2 regions of the Micromonospora sp. 4G55 genome follow, and region 1 is predicted to be linked to the other one. Evidence: riboswitches for the same ligand, from Rfam matches in the RefSeq annotation. Region 1 holds a riboswitch; the other holds the start of a gene.
The links. Region 1 has a riboswitch for cobalamin ahead of JNW89_RS13570 (CbtB-domain containing protein). Riboswitches for the same ligand answer to the same signal wherever they lie in the genome.

Region 1 (11,145 bases):
CCGCACACCGGCCAGCAGGTCCGCGTGACCATCACCAACGGTGCCGCGACCTACCAACCGGCGGAAGCGGTGATCGTGTACGCGGCCACCGGTGCGACCGGCCGCTCGGTCGATACCTGCTGCTCCACCATCAACTTCTTCACCAACGCCTCCAGGCCCAGGCGTGGATCGCCGCTCATCCCGGTCTGGCCGCCACCGTCCTCGACCAGGACCAGGCCGTCACGCTAGGCCGCGACATCTTGGAGCCGCTGCTCGCCTCGGGAGGGCGGGGTTTCAGAATCGGACACCAAGGCGCAGGCCCGCCCAATGCTGAGATCGGATGGGATCAGGGCCGCGGGGGCCGGCGCCTGTGGGGGCATGCCATTTCACGCCAGGCCTTGGTGCCGGACAGTTCATCATTGCTGCAAGCGTGGGTGGTCCATCTCATTCCAGAACGCAAGCATGCGGTAGCGCCGTCGGGGATTGACAGATTCAGCCGGTCAAGTTGGGCCGTCTAGGCGGACGTGGAGGCGTCGACCGTCCGAGCTCAGGTGAAGGTGCGCTGCTGGGGCGACGTCAAAGCGCCACAGGCTGGATGGCGGTGCTTGTAGGGCGTGCACCATGGCGGCGCGCACGATGATGGGGTGGGTGACGGCCAGGACCCGCAGACCACTATCGATGTACGTGTCGAGCCAGCCGCCGATCCGGGTAATGAGCGTGGCTATCGTCTCGCCGCCGTGGGGTGCGGCGCGGGGGTCGGTCAGCCATGACCGCAGGCCGTCAGGGTCGTCGGCAGCGATCTCGGCAAGGGTACGGCCGGTCCACTGCCCGTAGTCGCCGTCGGCGAGGTCCGCCACGATCGTGGGGGTGCATCCGCTCACCATTTGCGCGGTCTCGACGGCTGCCTCCGCGGGGCTGCTGAGGCACGCGTCCGCCCTGTTGATGGCGGGGTTGCGGGCCAGGGCGAGGGCGGCGCGGCGGCCGCCCTCGTCCAGGCCGGTTTCTCCAGCGGCGAAGGTCGCGTGTCGTAGCGCGGGCGTGTGGGCGTGGGCGACGAGGCGCACGCTGGTTGTTGCCATGGCCCGAGGGCTAGTTCCTTGTCGGTCTGCCCGCCGACAGCGCTGCCTGCGGCGTTGCGACGTGGCAGCAGCGCCGCGAAGGCCAGTCCGGTGCCCGTCCACAGCACCAGTTGCGTGCCGAGCGAGGCGGCGCGGAAGTCCCACAGCAGCCTCGCGGGGAAGTCGCCGGGTACTTCGTTCACCGAGGGCAACGCCGCATAGGCGATTACGGTGACGGATAGGAACGCTGAGGCCGCGGCGGCGCTGCGCAGCGCCGCCGATGCGCGGACGGACTGGTACGCGAGCGCGCCAGCCCACACTGCGACCAGACCGAGGACAACCATGGCCAGGTAGCTGCCGGTCCGTTGGTTGATCGTGTCGGGATTGCCGACCGCGGGCGGGTTGGCCGGGTACTTGATGAACGGGAGGAGGACCACGCCGAGCAGCGCGGCGGCTGCCAATGCGATGGCGGCGTGGGCATCCTCGCGGATGCGCAGCCGCCGGCGCAGCAGCGCGTACGCCGTGGCGAGCAGCCCGCCCATCGCGGTGCCGAACAGGCCGGTGGCGAGGAACAACCCGCCGCGCTGGCCGTCGCGGCTGACCAAGTCATCAGCGTGATGATCGACGCCTGTCGGAGCGGTATGACTGGCCTGCTCTTCGATGGCGATGGCGGCCTCGACGGAGGGTTCCCCGACGAGATAGGCGAAGCCGCCCGCAAGCAGGCCAGCGATCAGGCCCGCCATCACACCCCGCAGGAGCAGCGCAGCGAAAGTAGGTGTGGTGTTGCCGGTGGTCAGTGGCACGGCACACCGAGCAGGTGGCGGCCGTCGTGCATCAGCTCGTGCAGGTACATGCCGCTGCGCGACACCGCGCCCTGGTCGAACGCGACGAGATAGGCCAGCAGGAGAAGCACGGCGACGACGGCCAGCGCCGTCCACCACAGCCGGGCGCCCACTGGCAACTGGAGAACGGGGCGAGCAGGGGTAGAGCTGGACATGCGACTAGAACCTCCTACGGGGATGACGCGTCCCCTTCGACAGGACTGCGACGACGGAGCGTCCTGGCTCGCGGCTCCCGCCGTGACGGGGGAGCCGCTTACAGTGGCGCGACCGCACCGGGCTTTCACCGGTTTCCCTCACACCGCCGCAGATGGCGATCTGACGCTAACGGTGGGGCACCGATCGGTCAACAGTCGACCGATGTGAGCAAGGTCGGCAAGTGAGTGGACGGTCGAGGACGGCGTGGCCCCTCCGGGACCTCGCAGGCTGCGTCGTGCGCCTCAGGTCATGCCGGCCCGCGGCCGACGAGCGCCCCGCAGTCTCTCCTTGACGGCTCGGATTTGCTGCCGCTGGCCCGCGGCGTTCCGGACCGGCGGCGGGGTGACGCAGTCTGCCCTGGTGATGTGGGCAGGGCCAGCCGGTGCGACGCGGGTGAATTCCCGCGCCGCGGCGGTGGCGGTCATGGTCGCGGTGTTTCTCGTGCTGCACGCTCTGCAGTGCGCCACCGGTCTGGACGCGCCCCGCCCAGCAGTGGCCCCCGTCGCGCATGCGCTGGCCGATACCGGCGCTGCCGGTGCCCCCGTGGCGCTCGTCGATGGCACGGACACGCCTGCTCCCGTCCTGACGCACGGGCATCACGAACCGGCGGATGACGGGGGTATCGCGGTGACCGCGTGCCTGATTCTGCTGGTAGCCGCTGGTGCCGTGCTGCTGGACGTCCTGCGCCGGTGGGTTTTGCGCGTCGCCGCCGGCCGGAAGTTGACGCCGCGGGTTCAGGGACGGCTCTCGGGCGGCTTTAGCTTGGCGCAGTTGTGCGTGCTGCGGACGTGATCAGGCGCTGAGGTTTCGGACCGGCGGCGTCGCCGGCTGGTACCGCCCGGTTCGAGGGCGGTTCGGGCCGGGTGGGGCCGCTCGCCTCGTTGATTTCCCGTCCGCGCCGTCCTGTTGGTACGGTGACGTACGCGGCGAGGGCACCACCAGGGTCGTGGCGCGGTTCGGTCCGCGGGACTGGCGCAGGCAGGGCAGCGACTACGTGATCCGCCATACGCTGCGCAACGTCGAGGGAGACATGTACGCCCGCGTACGTGGCACGACTCGCTGCGCCTGAGCGCCACCGACATCGCTGGCAACACGGTGACGCAGACGATCCAGCGGGCCTACCGCATCGCCTGACCCACGGCCGAGTCCGGGGCGGCTCCATGCCGGTGCCGCCCCGGACTGCGGCGTCCGCCGACCAGCCGAACGTTGGGCCCTGCGGCGGGCGGCGCTCGAAGATGCCGAACAGTCGATGGCTGTACGACGTCCCTTTACAGGCATGCCCTTCGATCGACATGATCGTTAGAGACGGTAGCCGCGCGCTGCAGAGCATGCTCAACGCCTGCAGCTCCTGACCACGCAGATCCGGCCCGGCGGCGCTATGGGGGATGCGACCGCCGGCCGGGCCCTGGGCCGTCACTGGGGTGGAAACGAGGCGGCATCCCCGTCTTGCTTGCGCCAACTGCCGCCGGCGTCAGAAGGCGCTGGATCATGGCGAGGGCTTCGGACTCGGTGTCGAAATCCCACCGCAGCACCCGACCCGTCTCGGCATCGCCAGCGCGGGCGATGACTTTCCACCGGGCCTCGCTGTAGTCGAGGGCCCGAACCGGCGGTGCGAGGACCAAAAACTTTTGGTGGTTTCCTACAAATGACGGGTGGGTGGTTCGGTGATAGCGCCATGGCGCTCCCGGTCGGCAGGCGGAAGGGTAACCACTACCGGGAGCCGTCGTCTCGCGGCGCGCACGCCATGGGTCTACCAAAAGGGGTCAATCGGGTGTTCAACCGTGTCGCCATCGTCAACCGTGGTGAGGCTGCCATGCGGCTCATCCACGCGGTCCGAGAGTTGGCTGCGGAGACCGGCGTCCCGATCGAGACCGTCGCCCTCTACACCGACGTCGACCGCACCGCGACCTTCGTACGTGCGGCGGACATCGCCTACGACCTCGGTCCGGCATCCGCCCGCCCGTACCTCAATCTGGCGACGCTGGAGCGGGCCCTGATCGAGGCCGGGGCCGACGCCGCGTGGGTCGGCTGGGGTTTCGTCGCCGAGGATCCGGCGTTCGCGGAGCTGTGCGAGAAGATCGGGGTCACCTTCGTCGGGCCGAGCGCGGAGGCCATGCGCCAGCTCGGCGACAAGATCGGCGCGAAGCTGATCGCCGAGGAGGTCGGCGTGCCGGTCGCGCCGTGGAGCCGCGGCGCCGTCGAGACGCTGGACGCCGCCCGGGCCGCGGCGGCCCAGATCGGCTACCCGCTGATGCTGAAGGCGACCGCGGGCGGTGGCGGGCGCGGCATCCGCGTGATCAGAAACGAGGACGAGCTCGCCGACGCGTACGAGCGCACCAGCCAGGAGGCGGCGCGGGCGTTCGGCAGCGGCGTCGTGTTCCTGGAGCGCCTGGTCACCGGGGCCCGGCACGTGGAGGTCCAGGTGATCGCCGACGGGCAGGGCACCGCGTGGGCGCTCGGTGTCCGCGACTGCTCGGTGCAGCGACGCAACCAGAAGGTCATCGAGGAGTCGGCGTCGCCGGTGCTCAGCCCGGCGCAGGCAGCCGAGCTCAAGGCGTCGGCCGAACGGCTGGCCGTGGCGGTCGGTTACCGGGGCGCGGCGACCGTCGAGTTCCTGTACCACCCCGGCGAACGGGTGTTCGCGTTCCTCGAGGTCAACACCCGCCTGCAGGTCGAGCACCCGATCACCGAGTTGACCACCGGGTTCGATCTCGTCAAGGCGCAGCTGCACGTCGCCTCCGGTGGGCGACTCGACGGCGAGCCGCCCGCGGAGCGCGGGCACGCCATCGAGGCCCGGCTGAACGCCGAGGACCCCGACCGTGACTTCGCGCCGTCGCCGGGTCGGATCGCGCGGCTGGACCTGCCCACCGGCCCGGGCATCCGGGTGGACACCGGCGTCAGCGAGGGTGACACCATTCCGGCCAACTTCGACTCGATGATCGCCAAGATCATCGCGTACGGCCGTGACCGACACGAGGCGCTCGGCAAGCTGCGCCGGGCGATGGCGAACACCACGGTGATCATCGATGGTGGGGCGACGAACAAGAGCTTCGTCCTCGACCTGCTCGACCAGCCCGAGGTGATCGACGCCAGCGCGGACACCGGCTGGATCGACCGCGTCCGAGGTGAGGGCAGGCTCGTCGCGCACCGGCATTCCGCGGTCGCGCTGGCCGCCGCCGCCATCGAGGCGTACGAGGAGGAGGAGCGCGTCGAGCGGCAGCGGCTGCTGTCGACGGCGTCCGGCGGGCGCCCGCAGGTGCAGCACCGCAGCGGCCGGCCGCTCGACCTCAAACTGCGCGGCGTCACCTACCGCATGCGCGTGGCGCGGGTCGGCGCGCACCGGTTCCGCGTCGGCATCGAGGCGGGTTCCGCCGTACGCACCGCCGACGTCGAACTTGACCGCTTTGACCAGCACACCGGCCACATCGTCGTCAACGGCTCCCGGTACCGCCTGCTCACCGGCACCCACGGGCCCACCCACCTGGTCGAGGTGGACGGCGTGACGCACCGGGTCAGCCGCGACGAGGGCGGCGTCGTCCGTTCCCCCATGCCCGCGCTGGTCGTCGCCACGCCACTGGAGGCCGGCGACGAGGTCGAGGCGGGCGCGCCGGTGCTGGTGCTCGAAGCTATGAAGATGGAGACGGTGCTGCGGGCGCCGTTCCGGGCGCGGCTGAAGGAGTGCGCCGTCTCTGTGGGCAGCCAGGTGGAGGCCGGTGCGCCGCTGCTGCGGCTGGAGCCACTCACCGACGGGGCTGCCGAGACCGCGAGCGGCCCGGCCGCCGTTCCCGTCGAGCTGGACCTGCCCGCCGCGTCCGAGGAGGTTCCGGCGTACCGGCGCAGCAGGCGCGGCCAGGAGGACCTGCGCGGCCTACTGCTCGGCTTCGACGTCGACCCGCACGACGACCGTCGAGTGCTCGACGATTACCTCACCGCGCGGCGGGCGGCCACCGAGGAGGGTCACCGGCCCCTGGCCGAGGAGCTCGACCTGGTCACCGTGTTCGCCGACCTCACCGAGCTGAGCCGCAACCGGCCGACGGGCGAGGACGGCGACGGCCACGTCTACAGCGCCCGCGAGTACTTCCACACGTACCTGCAGAGCCTCGACATCGAACGGGCCGGCCTGCCCGGTTCGTTCCAGGCCCGGCTCGCCAAGGCGCTCGGGCACTACGGGGTCACCGACCTGGAGCGCTCTCCCGAGCTCGAAGCCGCCGTGTTCCGGATCTTCCTCGCCCAGCAACGGGCGTCCGCCGACGCCACGGTCGTCGCGGCGCTGCTGCGCGCGTGGCTGCGGGAGCCGCCGCCGGACGAGACGCTTCGCGAGCCCGCCGGCCTCGCGCTGGAGCGGCTGGTGGCCGCGACGCAGGTCCGCTTCCCGGTGGTCGCCGACCTCGCCCGCGGCGTGGTGTTCGCCTGGTTCGCCCAGCCGCTGCTGCGCCGCAACCGCGCCCGCGTTTACGCCCAGGTCCGGGGCCACCTTCGTCACCTGGACGCGCACCCGGACGCGCCGGACCGCGCCGAGCGCATCGCGGAGATGGTACGCAGCACCGAGCCGCTGGTCCGGCTGCTCGGCCAGCGGCTCGTGCGCGACCACCTCGACAACACGGTCATGCTGGAGGTGCTGACCCGGCGGTACTACGGCAACAAGGCGCTCATCAGCGTGCGTGCCCGCGAGGTCGCCGGCTGCCGGTTCGTGGTCGCCGAGCGCGCGGACTCCAGCGTGGTCTCCACCGCGGTGAGCTTCGACGCGTTGGGCAGCGCGCTGCGCGGGCTCGCCGAGCTGGCCAGCGACGAGAACGCCGTCGACGCCGACCTCTACCTCGGCTGGGAGGATCAGCCGGAGGACTTCGACGCGATGGCTGCCGCGCTGCTCGAGGTCATCACCGCGCACCCGCTGCCGCGGGTCCGCCGGCTCACCACCACCGTCGCGGGTCGTGGCGGCGCGGTGATGCACCACCACTTCACCTTCCGCCCGTCGGGTACACAGATCACCGAGGACCGGCTGATCCGCGGCCTGCACCCGTACATCGCGCAGCGGATGCAGCTGGAGCGGTTGCACAAGTTCGACCTGACCCGGCTGCCGTCCTCGGACGAGGAGGTCTACCTCTTCCAGTGCGTGGCGCGGGAGAACCCGTCCGACGAGCGCCTCGTCGCGTTCGCCCAGGTGCGCGACCTGACCGAGCTGCGCGACCAGGACGGTCGGCTGGTCGCCCTGCCGACCACCGAGGACGCCATCGCCGCCTGCCTCGACTCGATCCGCCGCGCCCAGTCGCGGCGACCGTCAAAGACGCGCTTCACCACCAACCGGATCGTGGTCTACGTCTGGCCGCCGAGCGAGCTCACCCGCGAGGAGATGGATAAGATCGCCGGGCGCGTGCGCCCGACGACCGGGGGCGCCGGGCTGGAGGAGATCCTGTTCATCGCGCGGCAGCGCGACCGCCGGACCGGCGAGCTGACCAAGATCGCGGTCCGGATCTCCTTCGACGTCACCGGCAACGCCGAGCTGACCATCGGCGAGCCGCCCGTCGAGCCGGTCGAGCCCATCGACGACTACCGGCTGAAGGTGCTGCGCGCGAGCAGCCGCAACACGGTGTACCCGTACGAGCTGACCGGCCTGCTCGGGGACTTCGTCGAGCACGACCTCGACGACCACCACGCGCTGGTGCCCGTGGACCGGCCGAGGGGACGCAACAGCGCCGCCATCGTCGCCGGAGTGGTCACCACGCCGACCGCGCGGCATCCGCAGGGTGTCGCCCGGGTCGTGCTGCTCGGCGACCCGACGAAGTCGCTGGGCGCCCTGTCGGAGCCGGAGTGCCGGCGCGTGATCGCCGCGCTCGACCTGGCGGAGCGGATGCGGGTGCCGCTGGAGTGGTGGGCGCTGTCCGCCGGGGCCCGGATCTCCATGACCTCGGGCACCGAGAACATGGACTGGGTGGCCGCGGCGCTCAAGCGGATCGTCGAGTTCACCCAGGCCGGCGGTGAGATCAACATCGTCGTCGCGGGCATCAACGTCGGCGCGCAGCCGTACTGGAACGCCGAGGCGACAATGCTCATGCACACCAAGGGCGTCCTCGTGATGACGCCGGACTCGGCGATGGTGCTCACCGGCAAGCAGTCGCTCGACTTCTCCGGTGGGGTGTCCGCCGAGGACAACTTCGGCATCGGCGGCTACGACCGGGTGATGGGACCGAACGGGCAGGCGCAGTACTGGGCGCCGAACCTGACCGCCGCGCGGGACGTGCTGATGTCGCACTACGACCACACGTACGTCGCGGCCGGCGAGGAGGCGCCGCGGCGGGCGAGCACCACCGACCCCGTGGACCGTGACATCTCCACCTTCCCGCACGACGTGCCGGGCAGCGCCTTCGGCACCGTCGGCGAGATCTTCTCCGCGGAGGCCAACCCGGAACGCAAGAAGCCGTTCGACATCCGGACCGTGATGCGGGCGCTCTCCGACCAGGACCACCCGGTGCTGGAGCGCTGGGCGGGCATGGCCGACGCGGAGACCGCGGTGGTGCAGGACGTACACCTCGGCGGCATCCCCGTGTGCCTGCTAGGCATCGAGTCACGAGCCGTGCCACGGCGCGGCTTTCCGCCCACCGACGGCCCGGACACCTACACGGCGGGAACGCTCTTCCCCCGGTCGTCGAAGAAGGCCGCGCGGGCGATCAACGCGGCCAGCGGCAACCGGCCGCTGGTGGTGCTGGCGAACCTGTCGGGCTTCGACGGCTCACCGGAGTCGATGCGCAAGCTGCAGTTGGAGTACGGCGCCGAGATCGGCCGGGCGATCGTGAACTTCCGAGGGCCCATCGTCTTCTGCGTGATCTCGCGGTACCACGGCGGCGCGTTCGTGGTGTTCTCGAAGGCGCTGAACCCGAACATGACCGTCCTCGCGCTGGAAGGCTCGTACGCCTCGGTCCTCGGCGGCGCCCCCGCCGCCGCAGTGGTGTTCTCCGCCGACGTCAACGCCCGCACAGCAGCCGACCCCCGGGTGCGGGACCTGGAGGCCCGCGCCGCGGCCGCGGCCGGCACCGCACGCGCCGCATTGACCGCGGAACTCGACGAGCTGCGCTCCTCGGTGCGCGCGGAGAAGCTCGGCGAAGTCGCCACGGAGTTCGACCGCGTTCACAACATCCAGCGCGCCGTCGAGGTCGGCTCGGTGGACGCCGTCATCCGCGCCGCCGAGCTGCGTCCGCGCATCATCGACGCCATCGAGTCGCGCCTGCTCTGACTCCCTGCCCGGCCGGGGACTTCCACCAGGGAGTCCCCGGCCGGAGAACGATCTCGATGCTCCGCTGTGGTGCCGATGACCGTAGTGGCGCCTCCTACCGGCAGGAGATCCTCGACGGCCTGTGGGATCGCGGTGTGATCGTTGATCACTTCGGGCGGCTGCCACGACCGCAGGCTGAAACCTCAACTCCACCCTTAACACGGAGGGTTTGAGGTCTCCCTGCGCAGGCCGTTTATCCGCGTTCAACGCCTCAGGTTTCTCCGGTCGACAAAGTCCGAGAAGGCTCCCGGGGTCTTTGCCTGCTCCGTCGCCGTCCTGCGGTACCAGGACGAAGTCAACGTTTGCCTACGCGCTACCTCGCATGCGGGGTCTCCTCGCCGACGCGGCGACCCGCATGGTGGCCAACGAACAGCTCGCCAGATTCGTCTACACCCCTGCCCATCCGGCATGCCAGCCTGCTGGGCCAGGGAGCCCGCCCGCCCGTCCTACGGGGTGGTGGAACGCATGATCGAGGAGGGGCGCGGCGGCTCGGGCCGTCCGCACCGACATCCCGCCGGCGCTGATCACCGCACGCATGGCGCAGGCCTTCGAGGCCGCCATGCGCGACTGGGCTGAGGGTCGGGCGGCGGACGTCGCACCGCACCTAACGCTCCTGCTCGACCTGGCGTTCCAGGGCGTCGAGGCGGCGCGGTAGCGAAGGCGCGTTCTGTCGGGCGGGCACGCCCGACGGGACCCGCCGGGTCATCTCAAGATGGGCGAGCCTCGACGCCGGTGATCCGCAGCCACGAGACGGGGCAGCGACGGGTGTGCGCGACGTTCCTCGGGAGACGGCCATGGTCAGGTGCACCACGGATCTGCCGCCGTCCGGGCGTTCAGTGGGGAAACGCGCGGGGGATGCGTGCGTTGAGGAGTTCGTCGCGGAACGCTTGGATGCGGGTGATGACCTGTCGCCTGCCGATGGTGTTCTCGATGCGGTCGAGGTACAGGCATCGGGCGGCGAGTTTGTCGAGGTCGACGGTGAAGTACATCGCCATCAGCGGGTTGACGAACAGGTCACCGCCGCCGGTGCGCCGGGTGAACCGGACGTCTCCGAACGCGCCGCTGGTGGCGGCGGCGATCTGTCCCTGGACGATGCTCGGCCGGTCCGGGGTGGCGGCCTGGGCGTCGGCGACAGCATCGCGGTACAGCCCCGCCTCCCGGCTCGATCCGGGGATGGACAGCGCACCGAGGTAGCCGCCGTCGCGGTCGAGCGCGGCGAGGTTCTCCAGCACCTGGACGTGGTTGACTCCGTCGTAGGCGTCGATGCCGAAGCCGAGACTGGTCACCAGCTTGACCGGCACGTCCAGCGCGGCCACGGCGGCCAGGCTGGTGATGTCCTCCACCGGGGTGCCGAGATCGCTTTCGTCGCCGCGCAGCAGGACATCGGTGCCGCCATCGACCAGCACCACCGCATCGATGTCGAGTTGTTCGAGCAGGTACCGGTACGCCGCCCGCAACGGCTGGACACCGAGCGGAGGAAAGGCGTACACGGTTGACGGCAGCTCCTGAGCCGCCAGCCACCGGGCGAGCGTCCGTTCGGGGAAGTACCAGTCCGGGCTGGTGGTGTCCGGCTGCACCGCCGCGACGTCGTCTACCAAGCCCTACGGGCCGACCTCGCCGCCCGCCAACCAGTCGCCCCTTGACAGAGGAGCAATCCACACTCCCCGACGTGGTTGTCGACGTCATCGAGCAGGCGGACTTCCTCGTCGACCAGGGGCCGGACGTCCGCCAAGCCGGCGTATGGCTGCACGTCAGCTTCAAGCCATGGAAAGTCGCCACCGTTGATGACGAGGGCTGCGATCAG
Region 2 (5,753 bases), on a different contig from region 1:
ACCGGGAGCCGTTCCTGGCCGACCTGCTGGGCATTCCCGCCGGCATCCGGCCGGTGGCCTGGCTCTGCGTCGGACCGGTGACGCACCTCGAGGAGGTGCCCGACCTGGCCCGGCACGGCTGGCGGCAGAAGCGCCCGTTGGCCGACGCCCTGCACACCGACCGGTGGACGGGCGGCCACTGAGCCGGGGCCAGCCGCGAGGCTGTCCCGTCGGCTCTCCGCAGCCTGGGCCGGCGGGCTACGGGGCGTGGGTGACCGTGGGCAGGCTGAGCCAGGAGGCCAGGGCCGCCAACTCGGCGTCCACCGCCGCGGTGACGGCCGGGTCGAACGGGACGTCCTGGTGGATGGCGTGCACCCGCAGGGCCCCGGCCCGGTGGTCGGCCGTGGCGTCCACCTTGCCGACGAGTCGGTCGTGGCGCAGCACGGGCAGCGCGAAGTAGCCCCAGCGGCGCTTCGCCTTCGGCAGGTACATCTCCAGGGCGTACTCGAAGTCGAAGAGCTCCCGGGTTCGCTTCCGGTCGTGGATCAGCCGGTCGAACGGCGACAGCAGCGCGGTGCGGCCGGCGAACGGCTGGCCGAGGGCTGCCGGGTCCACCCGCCACTCCCCGGCAGTGCCCTCGACCTGCGCCGGTTCGCCGGCCTCCCCGACGACCGACGCCCGGGCGATGCCCAGCGAACGCAACCGCCGCTCAGCACGCGTCCGCCGGGCCTCGTCCGCCGGGATCGCCGTCGTGCCGGCCGGGTACACCCGCTCGGCCAGGTCCCACCGGCGTTGCCGGCCGACCCGGTCGAAGACGGCGATCTCGCCCCGGGCGGCGAGGATCTCCAGCAACTGGGTGACGTTGCGGTTGTTCGTCCAACCGGTGGACGGCCACGGCACCACGCTGCGGTCCGGCACGTCCCGGGACAGCAGCGGGCCGGAGTCGCGCAGCAGGTCGAGCACGAACCGGTGGAACGTGGCGTTCGCCGCCAGCCAGGCGTGCTTGCGCGAGCCCTCCGGCGGCCACGCCGCCATCTCGGCGAGGTGCAGCCCGAGGTCCGCCGTCGGCCACACCATGGCCTGGTGCTCGAACAGGGTGCGGTCCCGCTCCACCGCCTGTCGCAGGTCCTCCGGCCGGTACCCGGCACCCAGCCGCGTCCACGCGACGAGGTCGGCGCTGGGCGCCACGGCGGCCGTCGGATCCAGTTGCAGGAACATCAACCTGTTGACCACGGTCAGCAGGTCCGGCGGGCGGTGCGCGTCCAGCAGTTGGGCGCGCACCGCGATCCGCCGGGCGTCGACCCGATCGAGCTGATGGACAGGCATGGGCCGAGGCTATGCGCCCTCAGAAGTCGTCGTCCAGGCTGACCTCACCGCCGACCGCCACCTGGTACGCGGACACCCGCCGCTCGAAGAAGTTGGTCAGCTCCTGCACGTCCTGCAACTCCATGAACGGGAACGGGTTCGTCGACCCGTACGCGGGTGGCAGACCGAGCCGGGCGAGCCGCGCGTCGGCCACGTACTCCAGGTAGCGGCGCATGTCGGCGGTGTTCATGCCCGGCAGACCGTCGCCGCAGAGGTCCCGGGCGAAGGCCAGCTCGGCCGTCACCGCCTCGTCCAGCATGGTCCGCACCTCATCCGCCATCGCCTCGTCGAACAGCGACGGCTCCTCGGCGCGGACGGTGTCGACCACCGAGAAGGCGAACTCCATGTGCATCGACTCGTCGCGGAACACCCAGTTGGTGCCGGTGGCCAGCCCCGAGAGCAGCCCACGCGAGCGCAACCAGTAGACGTAGGCGAAGGCGCCGTAGAAGAACAGTCCCTCCACGCACGCCGCGAAGCAGATCAGGTTGAGCAGGAACGCCCGCCGCTCCGCCCGGCTCTCCAGCCGGTGCAGGCCGCCGATCGAGTCGATCCAGCGGAAGCAGAACTCCGCCTTGTCGCGGATCGACGGGATGTGCTCGACCGCCGCGAACGCCTTCGCCCGCTCGTCGTGGTCGGGCAGGTAGGTGTCGAGCAGGGTCAGGTAGAACTGGACGTGCACCGCCTCCTCGTAGAGCTGGCGGGAGAGGTAGAGGCGAGCCTCGGGCGCGTTGACGTGCTGGTACAGGTTGAGCACCAGGTTGTTCGCCACGATCGAGTCGCCGGTGGCGAAGAACGCCACCAGGCGGTGGACCAGGTGCCGCTCGCCGGCGGAGAGCGTGGCCAGATCGGGTACGTCGGAGGCGAGGTCCACCTCCTCCACCGTCCAGGTGTTGCGGATGGCGGCCCGGAACCGCTCGTAGAAGTCCGGGTAGCGCATCGGTCGCAGGGTCAGGTCCATGCCGGGGTCGAGCAGCATCGTCACTGGCAGGCCTCGCAGATCTCGGGGTTCTCCAGCGAGCAGGCGACCGCGTCGCTCTCGCCGACGGACAGGGTGAGCAGGGCCGGCGCCGCCGGTCGCGGCGCGGGCACGGGTGTGGCGGCCGGTGCGGCGGCGACGGTGGTCTGCGCGATCCGGGTCGCCGGGCGGGACCGCAGGTAGTAGGTGGTCTTCAGGCCGGCCCGCCAGGCGTACGCGTACATGGAGGAGAGCCGGCCGATGGTCGGGCTGGCCTGGAACAGGTTGAGCGACTGCGACTGGTCCACGTACGGCGCGCGGGCGGCGGCCAGGTCGATCAGCGCCTTCTGCGGCAGCTCCCAGGCGGTGCGGTGCAGCGCCTTCAGCTCCGCCGGCAGGTCCAGCTCCTGCACCGAGCCGTCCGCCCGCTTGATCGCGTCCCGGGTCTGCGGGGTCCACTGGCCCAACCGCTTCAGGTCGGCGACCAGATGCCGGTTGACCTGGAGGAACTCCCCGGAAAGGGTCTCCCGCTTGAAGACGTTGGAGACCAGCGGCTCGACGCACTCGGCGCAGCCGGCGATCGAGGCGATGGTGGCCGTCGGCGCGATCGCCACCAGCAGCGAGTTGCGCAGCCCGTGCCGGGCCACCTTCTCCCGCAGCGCCGCCCACGCCTCCGGTCGGCTCGGTCGCGTCCGGCCAGTGGTCCGGGTGCAGCACCCCGCCGGCCGCCCGGGTCAGCGGGTACGCCGGGTGCGCGCCGCGCTCCGCCGCCAGGTCGGCGGAGGCGTCGTACGCGGCCAGGGCGATCTCCTCGGCGATCCGGGTGGACAGGGTCAGCGCCCCCGGCGAGTCGAACGGCAGCCGCAGCGCGGCGAAGACGTCGGCCAGCCCCATCACGCCCAGCCCCAGCGGCCGCCACCGCCGGTGCGCGGTGGCCGCCTGCTCGGTGGGGAACCAGTTCCGGTCGATCGCCCGGTCCAGCGCCCCCACCGCCAGCCGGACCGTCGCGGCGAGCCCGGCGAAGTCCATGCCACCGTCGACCAGGTGGGCGGCCAGGTTGACCGAGCCGAGCGTGCAGACCGCCGTCTCGTCGTCGCTGGTCACCTCCAGGATCTCGGTGCAGAGGTTGGAGTGGTGCACCACGCCGCCGCCCGCGCCCACCTGGTTGCAGGTGCGGTTCGCCGCGTCCTTGAACGTCATCCAGCCGTTGCCGGTCTGCGCCAGGGTGCGCATCATCCGGCCGTACAGGGTGCGGGCCGGCAGCGTCCGTACCGCCTTGCCGGCGGCCTCCGCCGCCCGGTACGCGGCGTCGAACTCCGCGCCCCACAGGTCGACCAGCTCCGGCACCTCCTTCGGGTCGAACAGCGACCAGTCGGCGTCCGCCTCGACGCGGCGCATGAACTCGTCCGGCACCCAGTTGGCCAGGTTCAGGTTGTGCGTACGCCGGGCCTCGTCGCCGGTGTTGTCCTTCAGCTCCAGGAACTCCTCGATGTCGGCGTGCCAGGTGTCCAGGTAGACGCAGGCCGCGCCCTTGCGCCGGCCGCCCTGGTTGACCGCCGCCACGCTGGCGTCGAGGGTGCGCAGCCAGGGCACGATGCCGTTGGAGCGGCCGTTGGTGCCCCGGATCAGCGACCCCCGCGAGCGCACCCGGGACCACGAGATGCCGATCCCACCGGCGAACTTGGACAGCTTGGCCACCTGCGTGTAGCGCTCGTAGATCGAGTCCAGCTCGTCGCGGGGCGAGTCGACCAGGAAGCAGGAGGAGAGCTGCTGGTGCCGGGCGCCGGCGTTGAACAGCGTCGGCGAGCTGGGCAGGTAGGCCAGCCGGGACATCAGCCGGTACAGCTCGCCGGCCTGCTCCACCGTGTCGGACAGGCCGGTGGCCACCCGCAGCCAGAAGTGCTGCGGCCGTTCCAGCACCGCCCGGGTGCGCGGGTGGCGCAGCAGGTAGCGGTCGTGCAGGGTGCGCAGTCCGAAGTACTCGAAGGCGTCGTCGCCGGCGTGGTCGACCAGCGCGTCGAGGGCGGCGGCGTGCGTCGCGACGAAGCCGGCGAAGCCCGGGTCCAGCAACCCTTCGGCGTACGCGGCGGCGACGCTGTCGCTGAAGCTGTCGATGCCCTGGTCGGTGGTCTCGTCGGCGATCCGCCCGGCGAGCAGGCGGGCGGCCAGCCGGGCGTACCCGGGCTCCTCGGCGGTGAGCCCGGCCGCCGCCGCGATGGCCAGTCCGGTCAGCTCGTCGGTGTCCGCGCCGGCGGTGCGCCCCGAGGAGACCAGGGCGAGGATCCGCTCCGGGTCGGTGTCGGGCAGGTCGTGGTGGTGCTGGTGCAGCTGGTCCCGCAGTGCCCCGACCGGGGGTGGGGCGATGGTGGATGACGCCGTCACGTGCTCTCCTGGGTGGTCGGTGTGGACCGCGGGAGGGCACGACGGCACGCCGGATCGCCGCCGGTCGGTGTGCCGGCGGTGCTCCGTACGGCTCGACGGCCCTCCCACGAGGCCCCGAGGTGGTCCGCGCGCCCGGTGGGCACGCCCTGCTGGCAGGTCTTCGGACTCGCGGGCAGACGCGTCCGGCGCGTTCGCCTACTGGCCGTCGCTTCCCGGGCCCCGTCGGGCCCAGTGCTCGTGACGGCGGTCGTTCCCGCTCACCGCTGCGGGGCAGTCCCGGATTCGCACCGGGTTCCCTGTTCGGCGCGACGCCTGGCGGACGTCGACGCCTGGCGGACCCTGGGGGGTCGCACCAGCAGTGAAAGTGATCCTAGATGTAGTGGGTCGCAAAAAGCCAACACACCATATGCTGTGGGCGTGTCGCGCCGCCGAGAAAATCTGCGCCGCGTACAACCTGGACGGTGGCCGACCCCGTCAGCGGGGTGAACGTTCACGGACGGGGTGGGTGGATGCGGGCGGACCTGGAACAGGAGTACGTCGAGTACGTCACGTCGCGGCTGCCGGCGCTGCGCCGGATCGCCTGCCACCTGACCGGTGACGCGCACCGTGGCGACGATCTGGTCCAGACCGCCGTCACCCGGCTCTACGTCGGCTGGCGGCGGGCCCGCGAGGCGGACAACGTCGACGCGTACGTGCGTACCGTGCTGGTCCGGGTCTTCCTCGACGAGAAGCGCCGGCTCTGGTCCCGGGTCCGCCTGGTCGACACGCCACCCGAGCCGGCGGCCGCCCCGACCGGCGACGCGCTGGAGGACCGGGAACTGCTGCACGCCGCGCTCGCCCAGGTGCCACCCCGGCAGCGGGCCGTGCTGGTGCTGCGCTTCCTGCACGACCGGCCCGTGGACGAGGTGGCCGCCATCCTCGGCTGCACCGCCGGCACGGTCAAGAGTCAGACCTCGCACGGCCTGGCCAGCCTGCGCCGGCTGCTCGGCACGGACGCCTACGCGATCACCGGAGAGGGGATGTGATGGAGGAGAAGCTGCTGGCGCCGCTGCGGGACGTACCGCTCCCGCCG

Region 2: it holds a riboswitch for cobalamin, as region 1 does, so the genes downstream of both, JNW89_RS10475 (ribonucleoside-diphosphate reductase subunit alpha) here and JNW89_RS13570 (CbtB-domain containing protein) in region 1, are expected to answer to the same signal.

The regions. Positions count from the first base shown of each region.
Region 1 is NZ_JAEVHN010000128.1:1,238-12,382, reverse strand. Features, by position in the region: gene merB (organomercurial lyase) at 1-228, shown strand, start outside; gene JNW89_RS13580 (histidine phosphatase family protein) at 480-1,058, opposite strand; partial or broken gene JNW89_RS13575 (CbtA family protein) at 1,136-1,840, opposite strand; gene JNW89_RS13570 (CbtB-domain containing protein) at 1,831-2,034, opposite strand; cobalamin riboswitch at 2,072-2,214, opposite strand; gene JNW89_RS13565 (hypothetical protein) at 2,468-2,866, shown strand; gene JNW89_RS13560 (carboxyl transferase domain-containing protein) at 3,846-9,302, shown strand; gene JNW89_RS13555 (DUF1152 domain-containing protein) at 10,175-10,939, opposite strand; gene JNW89_RS13550 (hypothetical protein) at 10,933-11,145, opposite strand, start outside.
Region 2 is NZ_JAEVHN010000086.1:9,618-15,370, forward strand. Features, by position in the region: gene bluB (5,6-dimethylbenzimidazole synthase) at 1-182, shown strand, start outside; gene JNW89_RS10465 (DNA glycosylase AlkZ-like family protein) at 238-1,305, opposite strand; gene JNW89_RS10470 (ribonucleotide-diphosphate reductase subunit beta) at 1,325-2,320, opposite strand; partial or broken gene JNW89_RS10475 (ribonucleoside-diphosphate reductase subunit alpha) at 2,323-4,663, opposite strand; cobalamin riboswitch at 4,836-4,982, opposite strand; gene JNW89_RS10480 (SigE family RNA polymerase sigma factor) at 5,191-5,706, shown strand.